Regions from separate parts of the Shewanella sp. DW31 genome, predicted to be linked through region 3. Evidence: predicted binding sites of a transcription regulator. Region 3 holds the regulator's gene; each other region holds the start of a gene.

Region 1 (4,276 bases), on a different contig from region 3:
ACAGAGGCATCATGATAAGCACTCCCCTTCAGCTCGAACGAAAACTTGCTTGGGTGTATTTGATAAACTTAGTGTTTTATCTGATCCCACTTGCCATAAATCCCTATCCAAGCTGGAAAATCGCCCTCAGTTTTGCCGTGTTAATCCCTTTTATTGCCAGTTATTTTTGGACCTATAAGTGCAATAGCCGTAGCGCCTATCTGCCCATTCTCATTATGGTGGTCATAGCAATAGCGATCACACCAATCAACCCAGGCTCTATCTCGCTATTTACCTTTGCCGCCTTCTTCATTGGCTTTTTTTATCCTCTCCGGACCTGTCTGTTAGCTATTGCAGCCCTCATCGGCCTGTTGTTTGCCCTCAATGAGATTTACCACTTTAACAGTTACTACTTTCCGCTTTACGGCTCGGGATTAGTGCTCGGCGTGGGCATGTTTGGTGTCGCCGAACGCAGACGTTATCGGCATAAATTGAAAGAACAGCAAAGTGCCCAAGAAATTACCACCTTGGCCACTATGCTTGAGCGGGAACGTATCGCGCGGGATCTACACGACATTATGGGGCATAGCCTATCTTCCATCGCCCTTAAGGCTGAGCTAGCCGAAAAGCTTATCGCAAAACAAGAATATGAACTCGCATCAACCCAATTGACTGAGCTAGGACAAATTGCGAGGGAAAGTTTAAGCCAGATCCGCCACACAGTGTCAGACTACAAACACAAGGGCCTAGAGAGTTGCGTGACGCAGCTTTGTAAATCCTTAAGGGATAAAGGCTTAAGTGTCGAGCTCAGTGGTGAGCTACCCAAGCTAGGTGCAACCACAGAAAGCCAACTGAGTTTGATCCTCACCGAACTCATTAATAATATTCTTCGCCATAGCGGTGCAAGTGAATGCTCTATCCACTTTTCTAAGCAATCAGACCACCTGCAGCTCGAAGTCAAAGACAATGCCGCAGCCAAACCTTTTATAGAGGGTAATGGCCTCACTGGTATACGCGAGCGTCTCGACAGTTTAGGCGGCAGCTTGAGCTATAATCTCGAACAGGGATATACATTTACCGTCAGTTTACCTTTGCAGGGAGCAACACATTAATGAAGATTTTATTGGCGGAAGATCAAGCTATGGTGCGAGGAGCACTCGCCGCACTCCTCACGCTTGCAGGGGGTTTTAGTATCACCCAAGCGAGTGACGGCGACGAAGCTCTAAGCTTACTCAAACAGCAAAGCTTTGATCTCTTGCTAACAGATATCGAAATGCCCGGCCGCACAGGCTTAGAGCTGGCCACATGGTTAAAGGAGCAACATAGCCAAACTAAGGTTGTGGTCATTACCACCTTCGGCCGTGCGGGCTATATTAAACGTGCCATCGAAGCGGGTGTGGGCGGCTTTCTGCTTAAAGATGCGCCCTCGGAAACCTTAGTCAACGCGATTCAACAAGTGATGGCGGGAAAACGAGTGATCGATCCTGAACTTGCCATGATGGCGATTGGCGATGTCGACCCGCTCAACGACAAAGAACGCCGCGCTCTTCGCCTCGCTAGCGAAGGCAAATCCACCTCCGACATCGCCGAAACTCTTTTTATCGCCGAAGGGACTGTTCGCAACTACCTCTCAGAAGCCATAGCCAAACTCAATGCCAGTAATCGAATCGATGCAGCCCGCATTGCCAAGCAAAAAGGCTGGTTGTAATAACACTCACAGTTAACCACGCTTTCAGCCTAACGATATCTTATCAACAATTTTGTGGTCTTAAGGCCACAGAAGGATATTAGCTATGCTTCCAAACAAAATTTGATAACACCCTAATTCCCCTTGAGATTGCCTTACGCTTATTCTCTGTTAATATATGTATAAATTCACAGTGATTGAGTGCTAACGACTTGCAGCAATTGGATCTTGTTCCGATCACCGACCTCAAAGGCGTCGCCAAAAAGGTCGCGGAGAAACTCGCAAAGCTCGGCATCACAACAGTACAAGATCTACTGTTTCACTTACCCCTGCGCTACGAAGATAGAACCCAAATCTATCCTATTGCCGCCCTCAGCCTAGGCGGTTATGGCACTATAGAAGCTGAAATCCAATCGACACAAATCATCCAAGGCCGCAAGCGCATGCTGGTCTGCAATGTGCGCGACGATACGGGCAGCTTAAGCCTGCGCTTCTTTAACTTTTCCGTTGCTCAGCGTAATGCCATGCAGAATGGTTTGATGATCCGCGCCTATGGTGAAGTGCGCCGTGGTAGTCATCAAGCTGAGATAGTGCATCCAGAATATAAAGTGGTGTATCCCGGTGAAGATGTTCACCTGAGTGATACCCTAACGCCGATTTATCCCACGACTGAGGGCTTAAAACAGACGAGTTGGCTAAAGCTGACCGAGCAAGCCTTGGTATTGCTGGAAGAGGGTGGCTTAACTGAACTTCTGCCACCACAATTGCAACCTAACAACATCAGCCTTAAACAAGCGCTGCAGACGCTACATCGCCCTCCTGCGGGGATCTCTCAGTTCGATTTAGAGCTAGGTCAACACCCAGCCCAGCAACGACTCGTGCAGGAAGAATTACTCGCCCACAATCTCAGCATGTTACGCCTAAGGCAGCGCAGTAATTTAGATGCCGCTGTCACCATGCAAGCCACGGGGCAGTTGCTCAATCCCTTCCTCGCGGCTCTGCCCTTTAAGCCGACTGGCGCCCAGCAAAGAGTCGTGGCTGATATAGGCAAAGATTTAGAAAAACCGCACCCTATGATGCGCTTAGTGCAAGGGGATGTTGGCTCTGGCAAAACCTTAGTCGCGGCGATGGCGGCATTACAAGCGATTGAAAACGGTTATCAAGTTGCCATGATGGCACCGACCGAGTTATTGGCCGAGCAACATGCAACTAACTTTGCCGCTTGGTTTGAGCCACTCGGACTTAAGGTAGGTTGGCTGGCGGGAAAACTTAAAGGCAAGGCCAGAACCCAATCCCTTGCGGATATTGAATCCGGCGCAGCCCAAATGGTGATTGGCACCCATGCCATCTTCCAGCAGCATGTGGTCTTTAGCAAACTCGCGTTAATTATTATCGATGAGCAACACAGATTCGGCGTACACCAACGCTTAGGCCTGCGGGAAAAGGGCGTGAGCCAAGGTTTCCACCCGCATCAATTGATCATGACAGCCACACCCATTCCCCGCACGCTGGCGATGACGGCCTATGCAGATCTCGACACGTCCATTATCGATGAACTGCCGCCGGGGCGAACTCCAGTAACCACAGTGGCGATTGCTGATTCACGCCGCAACGAAGTGCTTGAACGGGTGCGTAACGCCGTCATCACAGATAAACGTCAGGCCTATTGGGTGTGTACTCTGATTGAAGAATCCGAAGTGCTCGAATGCCAAGCCGCCGAAGACACAGCCGAAGAACTGCGCCTCGCCCTGCCCGAGCTCAATATTGGCCTAGTGCATGGCAGGTTGAAGAGCGCCGAGAAACAGCAAATCATGGCCGACTTTAAGGCAGGCATTATTCATCTACTGGTAGCGACAACCGTGATTGAAGTGGGCGTCGACGTGCCGAATGCCAGCCTGATGATCATTGAAAACCCTGAACGTTTAGGTCTAGCACAGCTGCATCAACTGCGCGGACGAGTCGGTCGAGGCGCCATCGCAAGCCATTGTGTGTTACTCTACAAGGCGCCGTTGAGCCATACCGCCACCCAAAGACTGAGTGTACTCAGACAAAGCAATGATGGTTTCATCATAGCGCAGAAAGATTTAGAAATTCGTGGCCCAGGTGAAGTGCTTGGCACTAAGCAGACGGGACTGGCTGAGCTCAAAATTGCCGATCTAGTGCGCGATCAAGCTTTGATCCCACACATTCAGAAATTAGCGAGCCATGTAATGGCGCAAGCTCCCGAAAAAGTCGATGCAATTATTTTACGTTGGCTCGGGCACAGACAGCACTATGTGCAGGCTTAAGCCGTAAATATTAAAGGGTAAAGAACGAGGCGTAACATCTGCCTTTACTCGAAATAAATTGTTTATGTTCAGCTAAGCGCTATAGACAAGCGCATGGAAACTTGCAAAATGAACCTGCGGCCTTCAAATAGCCCGCTCTTGCACTTTAATGTTAGCTGCATGTATTCACCAAGTTACCTTGACACTCAAGCGAAGGATGTAAAATGCAAGTTAATCAAGATGATAGAATAACACCTCAAGAGACTTCTTCTAGCAGCAATCGCTTTGCGCTTTTTGCGATAGTGCTCGTCGTGCTACTTTCTGCCGGAGGATATTATTACTA
Region 2 (4,276 bases), on a different contig from region 3:
TAATGTCAGTAATCACACCGGCTACGGGTGTCATACCTAATTTAACATTGACGCGTTGTTTTTTCGTTAAATCAGTCAATTGTGCTTGAACATAATTTACGACTGGCGCTGCAGCTTTTGGTGCAGGCTTAGCAGGACGCTCAGTTTTAGGACGCTGAGGAACGGCCACCTTTTTAGGTGCTTTCTTCGCCGCAGGCTTAGGTGCAAGTGCTGCACGTTTCGCTTTGGCCTTATCCTGACTCTCTTTCAACATGGCTTGAGCATGATCAATGTGCTCTTGCTCTAACTCGCCGCAAGGTTCGCCATCCAGGTTTACGCGTTGTGCGCCCGCTTTAACGCACTTTAAATAGCGCCAGCTGCTGGTGTAACGTCTCAAGGCAACTCTGAGCTGAGTTTTACTGACTTTAGAATCATCAGCCAACCTTTCAGCCAAATCTTGAAACAATCCGATTTTTAATGGCTTAGTTTCACCTTCAGCAATAAAGCACAAAGGAAATGTTTCATACAAATACGCCAAAATTGCATTGGTGTCGGTCAACTTTTCTGTTGATTCCATCATTACTTCCACAGTCAAAAAGGGACATCGATTCGAGGTGATATATATCAGCTTCTTACATGTCGTTTATCTTCGTTAAACTCAATATTGAGTCAACGTACAAATTAGCATCCTAGCCGCGTTTACTAAAGTTAAAAAATATACCTTAACAAATTTTGTCAGCTCAAAACACTAAGCTTATTCATTGCATGCCAATCAAACCAGCTTAATGCGTGCAGGCGCATATTATAAGGCGCACGCCACCGATTGCGACTATGAATTATGCGTTATTGTACGCAAATTAATCAAATAGGCAGTTTTCAAAACTTTTAACCAGTAATTCCAGCCCCTTTTGGTCTTCTTCATCGAAACGATCGAAGATAGGACTATCAATATCGAGCACGGCAACCACGTTACCTTGCGCACGAACTGGCACAACGATTTCAGAATTACTGGCAGAATCACAGGCAATATGACCATCAAATTGATGGACATCAGCCACTCGCTGAGTTTGATTAGTGAATGCTGCTGTACCACACACACCTTTTCCTAACGGAATGCGTGTACAAGCCACTTTACCTTGAAACGGGCCTAGTACCAGTTGTTCGCCACGCATGACGTAGAATCCCACCCAGTTCAGCTCAGTTAAATTATCATTGAGCAAGGCTGAAAAATTCGCCATCGCCGCAACAAGGTCATCTTCCCCTTCCAACAAGGCCAAGGCTTGACGGTTAAGTGACTCATAAAATTTCGATTTCATTACATTTCCTAACAATTTTATTCTGCTGCTTCGGTCTTTTTAGCCGCTTTTTTCGCTGCAGGCGGATTCGTTGGCGTACTATTAACCTGAACGGCGCCTTTAAGCAAGTTCGTCAGCTCATCTTTATTGTTAGCAAAATAGAATGCGAGCTTTTCACCCACACTTTCATCTATACCCAAATCAGCTTTTTGAATGAAGGGGATAAGGTTATCGGCGATATCGAGCATCTTATCGTAGGCATCAGCCTCCTTCTTAGATGTGAATGTCATCTTTTCAACCCCTTCTCTGACCACGACAAACTGTGTTATTACTGCCATGACTGCCCTCGCACTGTTTTTATATACAGTAACTAGAGTGACATAAATTGAACTTGTGATGCAAGTGTTCTGATTAATCTGATATTATTAGCGTACTTTCGTTGCCAAGATTATAAAGCGCTAGACGTGGCTTAACAGCTAACTAGCACGACACTTTGCACCGATCTCGCTGTTATTACTCCTATTAGGCTAATATATATTTTTATATGCATGAAAACGCAGCAGAAAATTCAGTAACCCTATGCCGCTCCTGCGATTTAGCAGTCCGCAAACGTGCCTTGCCAAGCGGCGTTAGAGCACTCTGTCCTCGTTGCAGCACTGCACTTTATGACACGCCATACTGCTCTGTGAATGGTATGTTAGCCCTATGTATTTCGGCATTAGTGTTTTATTTCCCTGCCAATTTTTTACCCGTACTCGAGATCCACTTTTTCGGCAGTATTCGTACTACTACGGTTTTCCAAGGGGCATTTGCAGTATTTGACCAAGGCTATTGGGTTGTAGGTGTCGCCGTACTTGCCGCAGCTGTGATAGGTCCAGGCTTATTACTGTTATCGATATTGACACAGATTTTAATTGTAAAATGGGGGTTGAGTAGCCTTTTTTGGCGTAACTCATTGAAGCAGTTATTAAAATTTCATGGTATCTTATCGCAGCTCACTATGCTGGAAATTTATGTGATCAGCTTCTTAGTTTCATCATTTCAGCTATCTGATTTTTCGGACATTTATTTTGGTATGGGCACATTTTGCTTCACTATGCTGTTTCTCGTGACCTTGTTTCTACAAAGAGAATACGATTTAGAACATATGTGGACGTTATTGGAAGGTCATAGCTGATATGAAACAACAAGGTAAAGATATCGGCCTATGTCTCTGTAAAGTGTGTCGCCAACTCAACAGCAGTGAACTCACGCACTGTCAGCGCTGTGAAACTGAGTTGCACGTCAGAGACTATTCCAGCCTGCAAAAAAGTTGGGCTTTGTTGATTACCGCTGCCATCTTACTGGTGCCAGCCAACATTTACCCTATCACTATGCTGACCAATCAAGGGCAAGTGCGGCACGACACCATTTTTTCAGGCATTTTGCATTTAGTGCATTCAGATATGCTGCCTATTGCCATCATAGTGTTTACCGCCAGTATTTTAGTACCATGGATTAAAATCATCGGCTTATCCATTTATCTGTGTGCGATCAGCTTTGACATTCCGATTTCAAAAAAGAAATTGATGGTGGGTTTTCACATCATCGAATGGATTGGCCGCTGGTCAATGCTCGATTTATTTGTCATCTCAATCACAGTGGCATTAGTGAACATGGGACAATTACTCGACGCGAAACCCGCGCCTGCGGCTACCGCATTTGCCTTGGTTATTCTGTTAACTCAGTTAGCCGCAAAAGTTTTAGACACTCGTTTACTCTGGGATCGATTGGAACCTCAAGATGACACAAATTGAATCGCCGAAAGTTGTAAAGAAAAAACTCTTTTCGCCCATTTGGCTGCTTCCTATTGTCGCGTTGGCATTAGGTGCTTGGCTGGGCATTAAGAGCATTAAAGAATCGGGGGTTGAAATTCAAATTCACTTTCCGAGCGCCACTGGGATTGATGTAGGTAAAACCTTAGTCAAATACCAAGGTTTGACTGTTGGTAAAGTGAAAGACATTGGCATAGATGAAGATCTCAAAGGCGTGAATGTCAAGGTCATGATGGACTACCGCGCTAAGCCTTTCTTGAATAAAGAAACCCTCTTCTGGCTTGTCACACCTAAAGCAAGTATTACAGGTGTTGAAGGCTTAGATGCGCTGTTTTCGGGTAACTATATTGCTATCCAACCAGGAAAAGGCAATGCATCGACCTTTTTTGAAGCAGAACGCCAACCGCCGCCGATGCAAATCGGCTCAGAAGGTGTGATGGTCGAATTGACCTCCGATAAACTCGGTTCGCTCGATGTTGGCTCGCCAATATTTTTCCGCCAAATCCCCGTGGGTAGCGTGGTCAGCTATCGTTTAGATGGCAATCAAAGGGTCATTATCAGCGCTTTCATTCAAGAGCAATATGCGCGGTTAGTGAAGAAAAATTCTCACTTTTGGAATGTTTCTGGCGTCAAAATTGATGCTTCACTAACTGGAGTTAAAGTCAGTTCAGAGAGTTTGGCATCCATTCTGGCTGGCGGCGTGAGTTTCAGCTCTGACGATAAAGCAGACATAGCTAAAAACGGTGACGTTTTTTCGCTTTATGATTCAGAAACCACTGCCCTTGGCGGCATAGAAATAAACCTAACCATGGCTGACGCTAACGGTGTCGACAAAGGTACCCGCATCGTTTATCGCGGCATGAGCATTGGCAGTATTTTAAGTAAACAACTCACGTCCAATGGTGTTACAGCCGTGGCTAAATTTGAACCTCAATACGGTTCACTGTTAACTAACGACGGCGTGTTTTGGCTTGAAGGCGCTGATATTTCCCTCTCAGGCATTAAGAATCCAGAACGCTTACTGACAGGTAGCGTGATCAACTTCCTGCCAGGCATCAACACCAAAAGCGCGGTACCAAGCAGCTTTGCCTTACAAGCCAAAGCGCCTGATTTACTGCAATCAAAGAAGCGTTTCTTGACCTTAACCTCAGCCGAAAACATGGGCATTTCAGCGGGCGCTCAAGTTCG
Region 3 (4,276 bases):
AACTTGTTCAGCTCTAAACCTTGCTGCACTAAATGCTTACCATCACCTTCGGCAACAGATGTATAAGAAGTGTAAGGCACTTTTTTGAGTAGGGTCAGATACAAATCAAGCTGACGCTCCAGCAGACTACGTTCTAAGGCGTTTTGATCTGTCGCCAGTAAAACTAAGCTAGTCAAAGTCACAGAACTCGCGGCTGCGGCATCATTGATACGCGTCATCACCCGATTAGCCAGCACGTTTACCGCTGGCGTTAACCAACTTGGTTTCTGCTCGGGATCATCGGCCAACTCAGCACGCCAGTTTGGCGCACGCTCATTTAAGAAATTTTGCAGGGTAATAGGCTCGCCAAAATTCACATAACCTTGGCCGAAATTACCTAATTTACGAATGGCACCGAACACCTGCCACACAGATTCTTTTTTCTTTTTCTTACCGCTTAACTCTTTATGGTAAGTCGCTACTTCCATCACATGGTCATAGCCTAAATACACTGGCACAAGTGTGACAGGACGTTCAATACCGCGCAGTACGCTGTTCATCGTCATGGCGATCATGCCAGTTTTCGGCGCCAACAGACGGCCAGTACGTGAACGGCCACCTTCGGAGAAGTATTCCACCGAATAACCTTTAGCAAACAGCTGATCTAAATACTCACGAAATACTGCGGTGTACAGCTTGTTACCATTAAAACTACGGCGGATGAAGAAGGCACCACCGCGACGGAACATAGGTCCCGCGGGCCAGAAATTGAGGTTGATGCCAGCAGCAATGTGCGGCGGAACCATGCCTTGATAATACAAAATATACGATAACAGCAGGTAATCCATGTGGCTGCGATGGCAAGGCACATAAACAATCTCGTGGCCATCGTGGTGCAGCTGGCGAACTTGCTCGGCGCCTTTAATGTTGATCCCGCTGTAAAGCTTGTTCCACAGCCAAGTTAAGAAACGCTCGGCAATACGCACTAAACTGTCTGAGTAATCGGCAGCGATTTCATCGAGGTACTCAATAGCCGTCTCGCGCGCTTGGGTCTCAGAAATCTTTTTACTGGCCGCTTCTTCTTGAATCGCCTTGCGCAGCGACTCAGATTTGAGCAACGAATGAAACAGTGCTTGGCGGTTTGGCAGCACAGGCCCTGTCATTACTTTACGTTGACGACGGAAATGCACGCGCGCAACCCGTGCTAACTTATGGGCAATTCCCATGTCGGTGCCATGTTCGTCAGCCATGTAACGCAGGGATACGGCATTCGAAAACTGCACGAAGTTATGTCGACCTAAGAACAGAATCATCAAGCACTTGCGCAGCCAAGTCGGGTTTTCCCGCTCAAATACGGCCGCCTTCATAGTGTCGTCTTCTTTCCCTGGCGTGCGACCCCAATACAAGCTCACGGGTACTAGTTGAATATCTAATTCAGGACGTTCCTTATGCACGGCTAACAAACGCATAAAGCATTCGAGGAAAGGCTCATTACCAGCACGCTCGCCAAACAGTGGCTTACGTCCTTGAAGACAGACAACCCGAGGCGCAGTCACACCATTAGCCACTAGAGGCTCATAAGGGCTTGGTAAACCTAACTTAGCCGTTATTTCGCTCAAAGCAGCGATGTCACTGAGTGATTCTGTTTTCATCACATAAACAAGGGGTCTGGAAGCATCCAGATTCAGATCGGCAAAGGGATCCTGAGGCACCACAATAGTGTGCACTAAGTGTTTTTGGATCCAACGTAATGATTTCAACCAAAGAGAGTCGTGTTTAGGCATTATTCTTATGCAATTAAGTGCGTTTACTAGCCCGATAGAATACCAGACTATGGGCAATATTCGCTAATTCTCTCCAACATAGCTAAAAAGTGGTTAATACTTGCGCTGCAAATAATACTGTATATACTAACAGTAACTGTATAGAAAAACAGGAAACACCATGAGACCTTTGACGCCACGCCAAGCTGAAATTTTAGAGCTAATTAAACGAAATATTGCCGATACTGGCATGCCACCCACTCGGGCAGAAATCGCAACCCGTTTAGGTTTTAAGAGCGCCAATGCGGCTGAAGAACACCTTAAAGCGTTGGCGAAAAAGGGCTGCATTGAGATCATGCCAGGCACATCTCGGGGCATTCGTCTACCTGCGGAAATCGAAGATTTGACTGAAACAGGTTTACCGCTCATCGGCCAAGTGGCCGCGGGTGAACCTATCCTCGCCCAAGAACATGTTGAACAGTACTACCAAGTCGACCCAAGCATGTTCCATCCCGCCGCCGATTTTTTACTGCGAGTAAAAGGCGACAGCATGAAAAATATCGGCATTCTCGAAGGTGATTTGCTGGCAGTTCATAAAGTAGAACAAGCTAGAAATGGTCAAGTGGTTGTCGCTAGAGTCGATGACGATGTCACTGTTAAACGTTTCGAAAAAAAAGGTAATGTGGTCTATCTACATGCCGAAAATGAAGATTACTCCCCGATTAAAGTGGATTTAGGCTTCCAAAGTTTAACAATTGAAGGACTCGCCGTCGGTGTGATCCGTAATGGAGATTGGCTATGAATAAACTACTTGGCAATGCCCCCCGCCATCCGGGCTTGTGGCTCGATGAAGTCCGTGATGCCGACTATGACTGGCACCATGCGCCCATCGCCTGCATGCCAACTAAGACTCAAGGTCGCCAAGAATTAATTCATCTGAGTGCACAACTCGCTCAGTTAAGCCAACAGGGCCGTTGGTTAGTGCTCATCAACCCACCAAGTATTGGCTACAAGCAAATGCTCGCCAGTGCAGGTGTGCGTATGGATAGAGTCTTGCTGGTACATGCTAAAGATGAAGTCGAAACCCTGTGGGCGATGGAAAAAGCCCTGACAAGTGGTACGTCCAGTGCAGTCATTACTTGGACTCAATCATTAGATGCGCGGGATAATCGACGCCTACAAATCGTGGCTAAAAGTGCCCGAGCTATGGGCATAGTGCTTGAAGACGTAAACAGTCACTTACATGCCGACGTACGCATTGAGCAAGGCAATCTCTTCGGTCAGCAATCTTTTTTTAGCTCTGTACACTAAATATTCATTTAATTTTTTACCTTGAAAGCCGCCTCACCTATGAATGTGAGGCTTTTTTTGGCAATTTTTCAGATAATTAGATAAATAAGTGATCTTGATCAATATTTAAACAGCAAGTATGGTTGGTTAAGTCGGTGATGATATATCACCTTCCGTGGTCAATGAATCGAGTATTTATCGAACTCGAAGCGCCACTAAAAATAGAGAACAGATTTATTTCAGCAGTATGTGCCAGCGTGGCTAATTACCAGCAGTAACAATACTTGATTAAAAGTAACAGCCGCCAACGCACGTTGAAGTCAAAAAAGCTTTTTTGGGAACTGAAGAGTTTGCATAGAGTTGAGACTTACTGTGTTGCTCTTCTTTGTAGTTGCTATTCGCAATTGGCAGAGGAGAAGTCTTGTGAAGCAATTGTTGTATTGTTTACTCGTGGTGCTTTTCGCACCACCGTTGACCGCCGCGGACATGCGGTTCAACATGACCCCTGGCGTGACCGAGATCAGTGGCAAGGTTTATCACTTGCACATGACCATCTTGTATATCTGCTGCGCAATAGGCCTAGTGGTCTTTGGCGTCATGATTTACGCCATGATCAACCACAGAAAATCCAAAGGCGCTGTCGCGTCCCACTTTCACGAAAGCACTAAAGTTGAAATCGCTTGGACGATTCTGCCATTTATCATTTTGATCTTAATGGCGATTCCAGCGACAAAAACTTTAATCGCAATGGAAGATCCCAGTAACGCCGATCTCACCGTAAAAGTCACGGGTTCCCAATGGAAATGGCATTACAGCTATTTCGATCAAGATATTGATTTTTATAGCATACTGACAACACCCAGAGCACAAATCGAAGGCACCGAAACCAAGGGTGAAAACTATCTATTGGAAGTCGATAAACCGCTCGTTCTACCGATAAACCGCAAAATCCGCTTTCTGATGACTTCAGAGGATGTCATCCATTCTTGGTGGGTGCCCGCCTTTGCAATTAAGAAAGATGCCAATCCAGGATTTATCAATGAGGCCTGGACTCGCATCGACAAACCCGGCATTTACCGTGGTCAATGCGCCGAGCTCTGCGGTAAAGACCATGGTTTTATGCCTATCGTAGTACAAGCGTTACCCGAAGCCGAGTTTGAGGCTTGGGTCACAGAGCAGAAACAAGCCGCAGGTGCTGCGGCTGAAGCCGCTCAAGCCGCTTTATCACAAACCCTAAGTAAAGA

What was found. Region 3 encodes LexA, which represses DNA repair genes until DNA is damaged. Its sites were predicted from a motif close to TACTGTATNNNNATACAGTA; they were not measured.
Region 1: a site for LexA is predicted at 1,843-1,862, ahead of recG (ATP-dependent DNA helicase RecG). Genes of this name have one in related genera too.
Region 2: a site for LexA is predicted at 1,624-1,643, ahead of GWI56_RS05060 (YebG family protein). Genes of this name have one in related genera too.

The regions. Positions count from the first base shown of each region.
Region 1 is NZ_JADWMP020000006.1:112,337-116,612, reverse strand. Features, by position in the region: gene GWI56_RS07265 (sensor histidine kinase) at 12-1,091, shown strand; gene GWI56_RS07260 (response regulator transcription factor) at 1,091-1,687, shown strand; gene recG (ATP-dependent DNA helicase RecG) at 1,879-3,954, shown strand; gene GWI56_RS07250 (DUF3014 domain-containing protein) at 4,158-4,276, shown strand, end outside.
Region 2 is NZ_JADWMP020000004.1:98,669-102,944, forward strand. Features, by position in the region: gene proQ (RNA chaperone ProQ) at 1-556, opposite strand, end outside; gene GWI56_RS05055 (GAF domain-containing protein) at 837-1,295, opposite strand; gene GWI56_RS05060 (YebG family protein) at 1,313-1,612, opposite strand; gene GWI56_RS05065 (paraquat-inducible protein A) at 1,819-2,451, shown strand; gene GWI56_RS05070 (paraquat-inducible protein A) at 2,453-3,070, shown strand; gene GWI56_RS05075 (MlaD family protein) at 3,057-4,276, shown strand, end outside.
Region 3 is NZ_JADWMP020000005.1:79,458-83,733, forward strand. Features, by position in the region: gene plsB (glycerol-3-phosphate 1-O-acyltransferase PlsB) at 1-1,763, opposite strand, end outside; gene lexA (transcriptional repressor LexA) at 1,924-2,544, shown strand; gene GWI56_RS06035 (SulA-like leucine-rich domain-containing protein) at 2,541-3,053, shown strand; gene coxB (cytochrome c oxidase subunit II) at 3,456-4,276, shown strand, end outside.